Regions from separate parts of the Bradyrhizobium sp. UFLA05-153 genome, predicted to be linked through region 3. Evidence: riboswitches for the same ligand, from Rfam matches in the RefSeq annotation. Region 3 holds a riboswitch; each other region holds the start of a gene.

Evidence for each region. A riboswitch is a leader RNA that binds a small molecule or an ion and turns the genes downstream of it on or off. The one in region 3 is predicted to bind cobalamin.
Region 1: linked by a shared signal. The riboswitch ahead of Q2941_RS11410 (ribonucleoside-diphosphate reductase subunit alpha) and the one ahead of Q2941_RS00930 (energy-coupling factor ABC transporter permease) in region 3 are both predicted to bind cobalamin.
Region 2: linked by a shared signal. The riboswitch ahead of metE (5-methyltetrahydropteroyltriglutamate--homocysteine S-methyltransferase) and the one ahead of Q2941_RS00930 (energy-coupling factor ABC transporter permease) in region 3 are both predicted to bind cobalamin.

The regions. Positions count from the first base shown of each region.
Region 1 covers NZ_JBBIAM010000014.1:122,533-125,804, forward strand. Annotated here, with positions in the region: gene Q2941_RS11410 (ribonucleoside-diphosphate reductase subunit alpha) at 1-1,692, opposite strand, end outside; cobalamin riboswitch at 1,816-2,033, opposite strand; gene Q2941_RS11415 (glycosyltransferase) at 2,362-2,550, opposite strand; gene Q2941_RS11420 (hypothetical protein) at 2,722-3,272, shown strand, end outside.
Region 2 covers NZ_JBBIAM010000238.1:309-3,580, forward strand. Annotated here, with positions in the region: partial or broken gene Q2941_RS50390 (TauD/TfdA dioxygenase family protein) at 1-223, opposite strand, end outside; cobalamin riboswitch at 801-1,024, shown strand; gene metE (5-methyltetrahydropteroyltriglutamate--homocysteine S-methyltransferase) at 1,131-3,272, shown strand, end outside.
Region 3 covers NZ_JBBIAM010000001.1:196,821-200,092, reverse strand. Annotated here, with positions in the region: gene cobF (precorrin-6A synthase (deacetylating)) at 1-443, opposite strand, end outside; gene Q2941_RS00930 (energy-coupling factor ABC transporter permease) at 489-1,166, opposite strand; cobalamin riboswitch at 1,204-1,423, opposite strand; gene cobA (uroporphyrinogen-III C-methyltransferase) at 1,472-2,200, opposite strand; gene Q2941_RS00920 (cobyrinic acid a,c-diamide synthase CobB) at 2,197-3,272, opposite strand, start outside.

The DNA of each region.
Region 1 (3,272 bases), on a different contig from region 3:
GATCCAGGGATGGCCGGTCTCGAACAGCATGGTCAGCATGCGCCGCCAAAGGTCGGTCGCACGCACGGTCTTGAACACACGCATGCCACCGGCCTTCGCCTTGGCTTCATAGGCCTCATAGGCCGCCTTGAAGGACGTCCCATACAGATCGTGCAAATCGGGCGTCTCGTCCGGCGAGAACAGCGTCCACTCATCGTCGGCGTCGACGCGCTGCATGAACAGGTCCGGCACCCAGTTGGCGGTGTTCATGTCGTGGGTGCGGCGGCGGTCATCGCCTGTGTTCTTGCGCAGATCGAGGAATTCCTCGATATCGACGTGCCAGGTCTCCAGATAGGCGCAGACCGCGCCCTTGCGCTTGCCGCCCTGGTTGACGGCGATCGCGGTGTCGTTGGCCACCTTCAGGAACGGGATGATGCCCTGGCTTTCGCCGTTGGTGCCCTTGATGTGGGCTCCGAGGCCGCGCACAGGTGTCCAATCGTTGCCGAGGCCGCCGGAGTACTTTGCGAGCAGCGCATTGTCCTTGATCGACTTGAAGATGCCATCGAGGTCGTCCGATACGGTGGTGAGGAAGCAGGACGACAGCTGCGGGCGCACCGTGCCGGAATTGAACAGCGTCGGCGTCGAGGCCATGAAGTCGAACGACGACAAGAGATCGTAGAACTCGATCGCCTTGGCTTCGCGGTCGATCTCTCGAATTGCCAGGCCCATCGCCACGCGCATGAAGAAGGCCTGCGGCAGCTCGATTCGCTTGCCTTGCTGATGCAGGAAATAACGGTCGTAGAGCGTCTGAAGGCCGAGGAACTGGAAGTTCAGGTCTCGCTCAGGCTTCAGCGCCGCAGCGATGCGGCCGAGATCGAAACGGGCGAGTTCGGGATCGAGCAGTTCGGCTGCGATCCCGACCTTCACATAGGCCGGAAAGTATTCGGCATAGCGCGTCGCCATGTCGGCCTGCGAGGCCGACGTCGTAACGCCTTGGACATGCGACAGTACCTCGCCGCGGAGCTTGTCGAGTAGCAGGCGCGCGCTGACATAGGCATAACTGGGCTCCTGCTCGACCAGCGTGCGCGCGGCCATGATCGAGGCCAGCGCCAGCTCGTCCTGGCTGATGCCGTCGTAGAGATTGCGGGTGGTCTCGGCCAGCACGGGGGCTGCGGAGACGCCGTCGAGACCGGCGCAGGCCTCATTGATGATCAGCTCGAGCCGGCGCGTGTCCAGACCGACGCGCGAGCCATCCGGCAGCGTGACGTGAAGGGTCGATGCGGCGACGGGCTCCGGCTGCGCGGCCGCTTCCTCGGCGCGCTGGCGGGACCGTTCCTCGCGGTAGAGCACGTAGGCCCGGGCGACCTTGTGGTGCTCGCTGCGCATCAAGGCGAGTTCGACCTGATCCTGCACGTCCTCGATATGAAAGGTGCGCCCCTCACCTGCGCGGCGCATCAGGGCTGCTACGACTTCGGCCGTCAATTGCTCAACGCTCTCGTGAACGCGGCGCGAAGCAACCGCAGTGCTGCCCTCTACCGCGAGGAAAGCCTTGGTCATCGCGACCGCGATCTTGGCGGAATCGAACGGCGAGACCTTCCCGTTGCGGCGAATGATCTGCATGGCCGGCTCGCTGGAAGCAGCCGCAAGTGACTGTGGACGCAACTGGATGATGGGTGCGGAAGCGGTGTCCGCGTCGTGCAGGTTCAGTGACATCAAAGGGCCCCGTGATGCGCGCGTTGTGTTTGGACGGGGCGATAAGGAAGGACGCTGCCGGAACGCCGGCAGATGCGTTGCCGGACGATGCGTGCAAGCGACCGCCGGGACACCCCGCCCGTGGACGTTCAGATCGTCACGGCAGGTCTCCTGGCTCGCAGGTCGTTGCTTGCTTCCTGTCTTCCCGGCGCAGGCGCACCAGTGACGTTGTCCGGAAGCAGCTCGCTGCTGACAGTTGCGGGGGCAGCGCCGGAATTCCGCACCAAAGGCGCAGTTCACCGGCTTCCCTCTTAGCCACTACATCTTGCGGACGCAGTAGGACCGTGACCCCCATATATGGAGATATTCGAGGCAAGCTGTCAATGATTGATTTCATGGGGCGCACGCGGACGGCCCATCCCCCATCAGTTATCGAGTATTGACGAACTCAAGAACGCTTCTGATCGTCGCCACCATAGTCAATTCGCACAGCCGGCTAATGCTCTCAATCCTTGCTCATAGCGAGAAAGCTTTTTACGCGCGTCGAGGCTTCTCTCGGCGCCGGCTCTCGCAGCTTGCTTCATCCCCTTCAGCAAATTCCGATCGAGCGCAAGCTTTTCAATTCTGTTGGCAAATTCGCAAATCTGTCGCGGCTGGCAAAGAAAGCCGTTTACGCCATCCTGTATAAGCTCACGGTAGTCCACCAATGGCGGAAGCAATAACCGGAACCCCGAGCGCGAGCACCTCTAGCACGACGACCGGTCGACCATCGAGCCGCGAAGGCAGCACCAGCACATCGTATGATCCAATCCATGGACGGACAGACTTCCCCAATCGTCCTTTTCTGCAAAGGGCACGAGGCGTACGCGCACCATGCACTTCCAAGCAGCTTCATCTCTGTCCTACGCCAGTGCTCTTGCGGACGATCGCAAAATCGTACCTGGCACCAAGTGAGGTGGGGCGTTCGGATCTCGGCAATCGGCTCGAGATTGTCCCAGACTTCTGAGGTCGCCCCTATATAGCCTGTGGATCAGGTCGAGATTCCAGTTTTTGAAATTCGATTTCAGTTGCACACGCACGAATGGTTTTGTTGCGTTTGTAGCCGATGGCCCATCTTTGGCCGTTCACCGCGGGCCGCCTAGACATCCCAAATCAAACCAAACGGGGCGTCAACCGAAAAAGGGCCGTCTCGTCATTGTTGCTTTAGCCATGACACCTGCGCCTGCTTCGATGATTGCGTGCAATACTCTGCGATCCGGTCAACTGACCGCGCTAACATTGATCCAAGCGACAGCAACACGTCAGCCATCAATGGATAAACTCAAGCGCACCTGTAAAGAGTTCGACATGCAACATCAGCAGCCGCCCACTAATCCGATTTGCCCTGACGATAGGCACCCAAGGGTTCCACCTAGGAATCTTGGTTGGGAGAGCAGCAAGATAGAAGAACTTCCTGCGGGGACCAAGTTCAACCATGCTAATAGGGATGGAGTGTGGGGCGGCGCGGGGCAAAGCGGGCATTCGGGCAAAGCTATTTGGATGGCCTCAGAGAATGATGTGAACGCTGCACACGGCTATGCTGGTAGTTCTGGGCGGTACTT
Region 2 (3,272 bases), on a different contig from region 3:
CAAAACGAAGGGCAAAGCGCTCCTGCTCAGCATCGTCGAGATGCCCCTGGTCGCGGAAGAAGATAACCTTGTGCTCCAGCAGCAGCTCATTGATCGCGGCGATCGTCTGGTCCGGCAAGTCGCCCGACAGCTTGACGTTTCGGATCTCTGCACCGATGCGCGCTGCGCGTTTGACGATGTCGGCGCGAGGAATGATGCTATCCGACGATACGGCTGCATCCATAGTGACACTCTCCAATTTGCGGTTTGTTCGCCAGCCCACGCAAGTCATCCGCGACAGGAGCCGAAAATTGCGGACCACATCGCGGGGATCCGTCATAATCCGCGGCGACAACCCTTTTTGTGCTCCTCAGGCGACCTCGTAAAATTGACCGGATCTGTCAATTCGATCAATTCCTAGCATTGGTAGTTGACCGGCCCAAAATGCCTTGCACTTTGCTGGGACGTTGATGCAGATGTTGCAATTCGGCGCCGACGAACAAGAAAACCGTCCGCGTTGGAGTCGACAACGACGCCCCTCAAGGTCTTGTTGGTCGAGATCGATTTTGATTCGTACTATTCGATCAATGTGGCTATCCGCAGCGGCGGAGGTCGACACCAAAGGCCTAATGGACCACTATACGGTGCAATCGCACGTCACAGTGTTACGCCCGAAATCGTCGAGCAGATCCTGCCGCGTAGAGCTTTGCACGACGATTGCTACGGACAGATGCGAAGGGCTCGATGCTTTCTTCGTTAAGACAGTCTCGGCCCGCGCAGCAAAGGTAATCCGCAGAGGTTGACGTTACGCCTCTGGTGCAGATAATCGAAGTCGTCGAGGTTCTCCAGATCTCCTTTGATCTGGAGCTAAGAGGGAAGCCGGTGCGTCCTCGATCCGTTCAGGATTGAAGCAATGCCGGCGCTGCCCCCGCAACTGTAAGCGGCGAGCCGCATCCACACGTGTCACTGAAGCAGGCGCTTCGGGAAGGCCGGATGCAGGCGATGACTCGCGAGCCAGGAGACCTGCCCCGACAACATAATCGACCACGGGCGGGGTGTCCGGTGGTACGCCGAGCAGCAGGGCGCTTTCGCGGCCCTTCTGCCTGCGTTTCCGCCATAGCCTTTGCTCCAACCACAATGGGGTTAAAGCTATGTCTCTTCCCTCACTTCCTGTCGCAACCCTCGGCATGCCACGTATCGGGCCACGCCGCGAACTCAAGCTGGCGCTCGAAAGCTACTGGGCGGGCAAGATCAGCGAGCGGCAGCTTCTTGAAGCTGCGGCCGGTCTTCGTGTCGCCAACTGGGCACGGCAGAATTCGCTTGGCGTCACAGTTATCCCATCCAATGACTTCTCACTCTATGACCAGGTTCTCGACACGAGCGTGATGGTCGGTGCGATTCCTGAAGCGTACGGTTGGGAGGGCGGTCCGGTCTCGCTGAAGACCTATTTCGCCATGGCACGGGGCTCGCAAGACCAGGAGCACGACGGTCAAGCCCATCATGGCCATGGCGCCGCTGCACAGGAAATGACCAAGTGGTTCGATACCAATTACCACTACATGGTGCCCGAATTCCATAAAGGTCAGACTTTCAGGCTTTCCTCCCGCAAGCCGATCGAGGAATATGAGGAGGCGAGAGCCCTTGGCTATCAAACGCGCCCTGTCCTGATCGGACCAGTCACCTTCCTTAAGCTCGGCAAGAGCGCCGACTTGGCGTTTGATCCGATTTCGCTGCTCGATAGCCTCGTTCCGGTCTATGTCGAGGTCCTCCAAGAACTGGCGAAACGTGGAGCCGAGTGGGTCCAGCTTGACGACCCCTGCTTGGTGCTTGATCTGGACGAGACCACACGAAGCGCGCTGCAGCGCGTCTATCGGCGTTTCGCCAAGGAGGTGCCCGGCATCAAGATCATGCTTGCCACTTATTTCGGTGCAATTGGCGACAATCTGGCGACTGCTCTGGGGCTGCCAGTGGCCGGATTGCACGTCGATCTTGTCCGCGCTCCCCAACAATTGAGCCGGATTGAACTCGGCGCCCGCGCGGACCTCGTGATTTCGCTCGGCATCATCGATGGCCGCAACGTGTGGCGTTCCGACCTGTCGGCACTTGTGGAGCGGTTCAAGCCCGTCATTGCGACGTTCGGCAAGGATCGCGTGCAGCTGGCGCCTTCCTGCTCACTCCTGCATGTCCCAATCGACCTTGAGCTAGAGACCGATCTCGATACTGACGTAAAGAGCTGGCTTGCCTTCTCGGTTCAGAAGATTGGCGAGCTCGCAACGTTGGCGAAAGCGCTCGCGGCCGACGGAAAGGTCGTTGCCGCCGCGTTTGCCGAATCAGACTTTGCGGCGACGGCCCGCCGAGCTTCCCCGAAGATCCATGACACGGCCGTTGCCCAGCGTACGGCGGCGATTGATGCGGTTATGCGCCGCCGCAATAGCGCTTTTGAGAGCCGGGCCGAGGTTCAGCGCAAGCGTTTCGGCCTGCCGCTCTTCCCCACGACCACGATCGGGTCGTTCCCGCAGACGGCCGAAGTCCGCACTGCTCGCGCCGCGCGTGCCAAGGGAAAGTTAACAGACGCGCAATATGAACAATTCCTGAGGGATGAAACGGCTCGCGCCGTCCGATGGCAGGAAGACATCGGGCTCGACGTGCTCGTACACGGCGAGTTCGAGCGCAACGATATGGTCCAGTATTTCGCTGAGCAGCTCTCCGGGTTCGTATTCACTAAGCACGGCTGGGTGCAATCTTATGGCTCCCGTTACGTTCGCCCTCCGATCTTATTCGGCGATGTCTCCCGGCCGAAGCCGATGACCGTCGAATGGTGGAGCTACGCGCAATCGCTGACCAGAAAGCCTATGAAGGCCATGCTTACGGGGCCGGTGACAATCCTGACTTGGTCGTTCGTCCGTGACGACATTCCACGCAGCGAGGCCTGCCGTCAGATCGCGCTCGCGATCCGTGACGAGGTCGCCGACCTCGAAAAGTCGGGCGCAACCATGATCCAAATCGATGAGGCAGCGCTACGCGAAGGTTTGCCGCTCCGTCGATCCGACTGGAAGGCTTATCTCGACTGGGCAGTCGAGAGCTTCCGCATCTGCTCCTCTGGTGTTGCCGATGCAACGCAGATCCATACCCATATGTGCTATTCGGAGTTCAATGCCATCATTGATGGAATCGCCGCGATGGACGCAGATGTCATCTCGATCGAAACGTCCCGTTCTAAGATGGAACTGCTCGATGCATTCACTGCCTTCAAATACCCGAACGACATCGGCCCCGGCGTCTATGACATCCAC
Region 3 (3,272 bases):
GCCGCGCACAGCGCCTGGATCGAGGTGATGCCGGGGATGACTTCGATCGCGGGCAAAGGATCAAGCCGTCGCGCGATCCGCAAAGAGGAGTCATAGAGCGAGGGATCGCCCCAGATCAGCAGCGCGACTCGGCCCTCGCGTCCGAGATGCTGCGCAATCTCCCGCGACCAGGCTGCCGCGACCGCATCGTGCCAGTCGTCGACGCCCCTGCAGTAATCAGCCTCGCCCGCGTTACGCACCGGCAAGTCGAACTCCGCGATCCGCGTCTCTTTGTTGGTGAGTACATCGGCGCAAATCGTCCGCCGCAGGTCGGCGAGATCGGACTTCTGCGCTCCCTTGCGCGGGATCAGAACGAGATTGGCCGCGTTGATGGCACGGATCGCGGCGAGCGTGAGCTGCTCGGGATCGCCGCAACCGATACCTATCAGGGAAAGTGTGAGCATCACGAGTGTGAAGGGCGGCTATGGCGGCCGCCCTTCAAATCATCTCTACGCCGCGTTGTGCAGGCGCGGGGTGACGAGACCGGGCGCGGTGACGCCGCGCAGCGACTTTGCCAGCGCCAGCACCGCGAGATCGGCGAGCGGCTCGATCACGATGACCAGCGCATAGGACGCGGCAAAGATCGCGATGTTGGCGAGGTTGGTCGCGCCGAAGCCCGAACCGTAGATGGCCCAGAACGCAACCCAGGCGATGATGCCCGACTGATACGCCGTCGAGAGCGCCAGCGCCTGACGATACTGCAGGTCGACATAGGCCGTGTTGCGGGGAATGATGCGGGTCGCGAGCGCCTGGATGGCGAACAGAGGCACCAAGAGCGTGGTGACGTTCATGCCATATTGCGGCAGGTCAGTAGGCACGAAGAACAGGCCTTGCAGCAGGAGGCCAAGCGCGAGACCAAGGGCTGCCGGTGCCGCACCGAACAGCAGGAACAGGGTCGAGCCGAGGATGAAGTGCACCTCGGAGACCCCGACCGGGAAGTGCGGCAGGATCTCGAAGAAGGTGAAGACCAGCGCGGTCGTCGCAGCCGTCCGCACCGCGAACGAGCTGATGCCCTGCTCGCGCACGGTCTCGGCCGCGAGCTTCAGCGCAACGCCGCCCGCGGCGATGCCGGTTGCGTAACTCAACACGAGCTTGGCGCCCGTCACGATTCCGGGTTCGATATGCATGGTTCAAGTCCTTCCTGCCGTCACACCCGACGGCCTTGGCGTCCAAACGTGCAGGGCCGGTCTCCTGGCTCGCGGATCGAAGGGGATCTCCGGCCTTCCCGGGCCTTGCGGCCCAGTGGCGGATCGGAGCCCCTCACCGCTTACAGTCGCGGGGGCGGCTGGGGTTTGGGGCGCCGCAACTGGGTCCGCCCACCCCCATTCCCGATTATGCTCCGACGCTTTGCGCCGCATCGAGCACCATGCCCCTCTTGTGTGCCCCTTTCGCAAGCCGGGCGTCAAGGGTCGAACGGCGGCCACGGGCATCATCACGAAGATTCTCCCGCCAATGCGCCAAACAGGATGACGGCGGCCGTGGTCGCGGGCGCGGCCTGCGTGAGCTCTTCGGCGAGCCTTGCGATCGTGGTCCGGACGAGCCGCTCATCGACGCGGCCCAGGGATTCCGCAAACAGCGCTGGCGTTTCCGGCGAAAGACCATGCGCGATCAGCTTTGCGGCCAGATCCGGAAACGTGCGCCGGCCCATATAGACCACCGTCGTCGCGTCCGGGTCGGCCAGCGCCGCCCAGTTCAGATTTTGCGGCAACTGTCCGGTCACGTCGGCCCCGGTCACGAACTGCACCCGGCGCGCGGTGTTTCGCCGGGTCAGGGGGATGCCGGCTTGAGCCGCCGCGACGCAGGCCGAGGTGACGCCGGGCACGATCTCGTAGCCGATCCCCGACGCCCGAAGCGTCTCGATCTCCTCCTCGAGCCGGCCGAAGATGCCGGCATCGCCGGATTTCAGCCGCACCACGCGCGCACCGGTCGCCGCATAATCGACCAGCAGGCGGTTGACGTGCTGCTGCTTGGTCGAGGGCCGGCCAGCGCGTTTTCCGACCGCCACCAGATTGGCCCCGGGCCGGGCAAGCTCGAGGATCGCGCCGGACGCGAGATCGTCATAGAGGATGACGTCGGCCCCGCGCAACCGCGCGGCGCCCTTGAGCGTCAAAAGCTCGGGATCGCCGGGACCGGCGGAGATGAAGGAGACGAAGCCGCTCACCGGTCCTCCGCAATCAGGTGAAAGAAAGTGCCCGTCGCATGCCCGCGCCGCGATCCTGTCTCCGCGACAACAGCGCCTGTCGCGTCACGCACGATCGCAAGCGGTACATCAGGCTGCGCGAGAATCGTCGAATAATGGAATTCATGACCGCGCAGGCGCGCGCCCGGCCGACGTCCCGGCATTGGTGCCGCGAGCTCGGCAAGACGATAGCCGAGATGCATGCGACGCTTGGCAAAGCTCGTCTCCAGGCCCAGGAGGCCAAGCATCTCGTGCCGCGCGCCGTCGGCATCGGTCAAGGTCGCGCCCATCACCATGTAGCCGCCGCATTCGCCATGGACCGGCCGCGTCTCGGCGAAGTCGCGCATGCGCTCGCGAAAGCGCGTATTCACTGCGAGCCGGCCGGGATGCAACTCGGGATAACCGCCGGGCAGCCAGCACACATCGGCGCTTGCATCGGGTCCCTCGTCGGCGAGCGGCGAGAACGGCTGGATCTCCGCACCGGCGTCGCGCCAGGCCTCGAGCATATGTGGATAGACGAAGGAAAACGCGGCGTCGCGCGCCAGCGCAATGCGCTGGCCCGGCGGCGTGACGTTGAGCCCATTCGTGGCTGATTGCGCCAACCATGTGGACGCCGCGCCCAGCACGGCATCGAGATCGACGTGCTCACTGACAAAGCGCGCCGCTTCATCGATCAGGGTTCCGATCTCCGCCTGCTCTTCGGCCTGCACCAGGCCGAGATGCCGCTTCGGCAGGCTGATCTCGGCATGGCGCGGCAACGCGCCGAACACCGCAATGCCGGCATCGTTCATCGCACGCCGCACGAGATCCTCATGCCGCGGGCTCGCGACGCGGTTGAGCACGACGCCGGCAAGGCGCACACCGCTGCGAAAATCGCGCAGGCCCGCGGCAATCGCGGCGGCCGTCTGCGCCTGGCCGGACGGATCGATCACCAGCAGCACCGGCCAGCCCATCATCTCCGCGATGTCGGCGGTGGCGCCCGTACCCGAGACGCCCCGCGCGGCAACGCCGTCGAACAGGCCCATTGAGCCCTCGGCCAGTATGAGATCGGCGT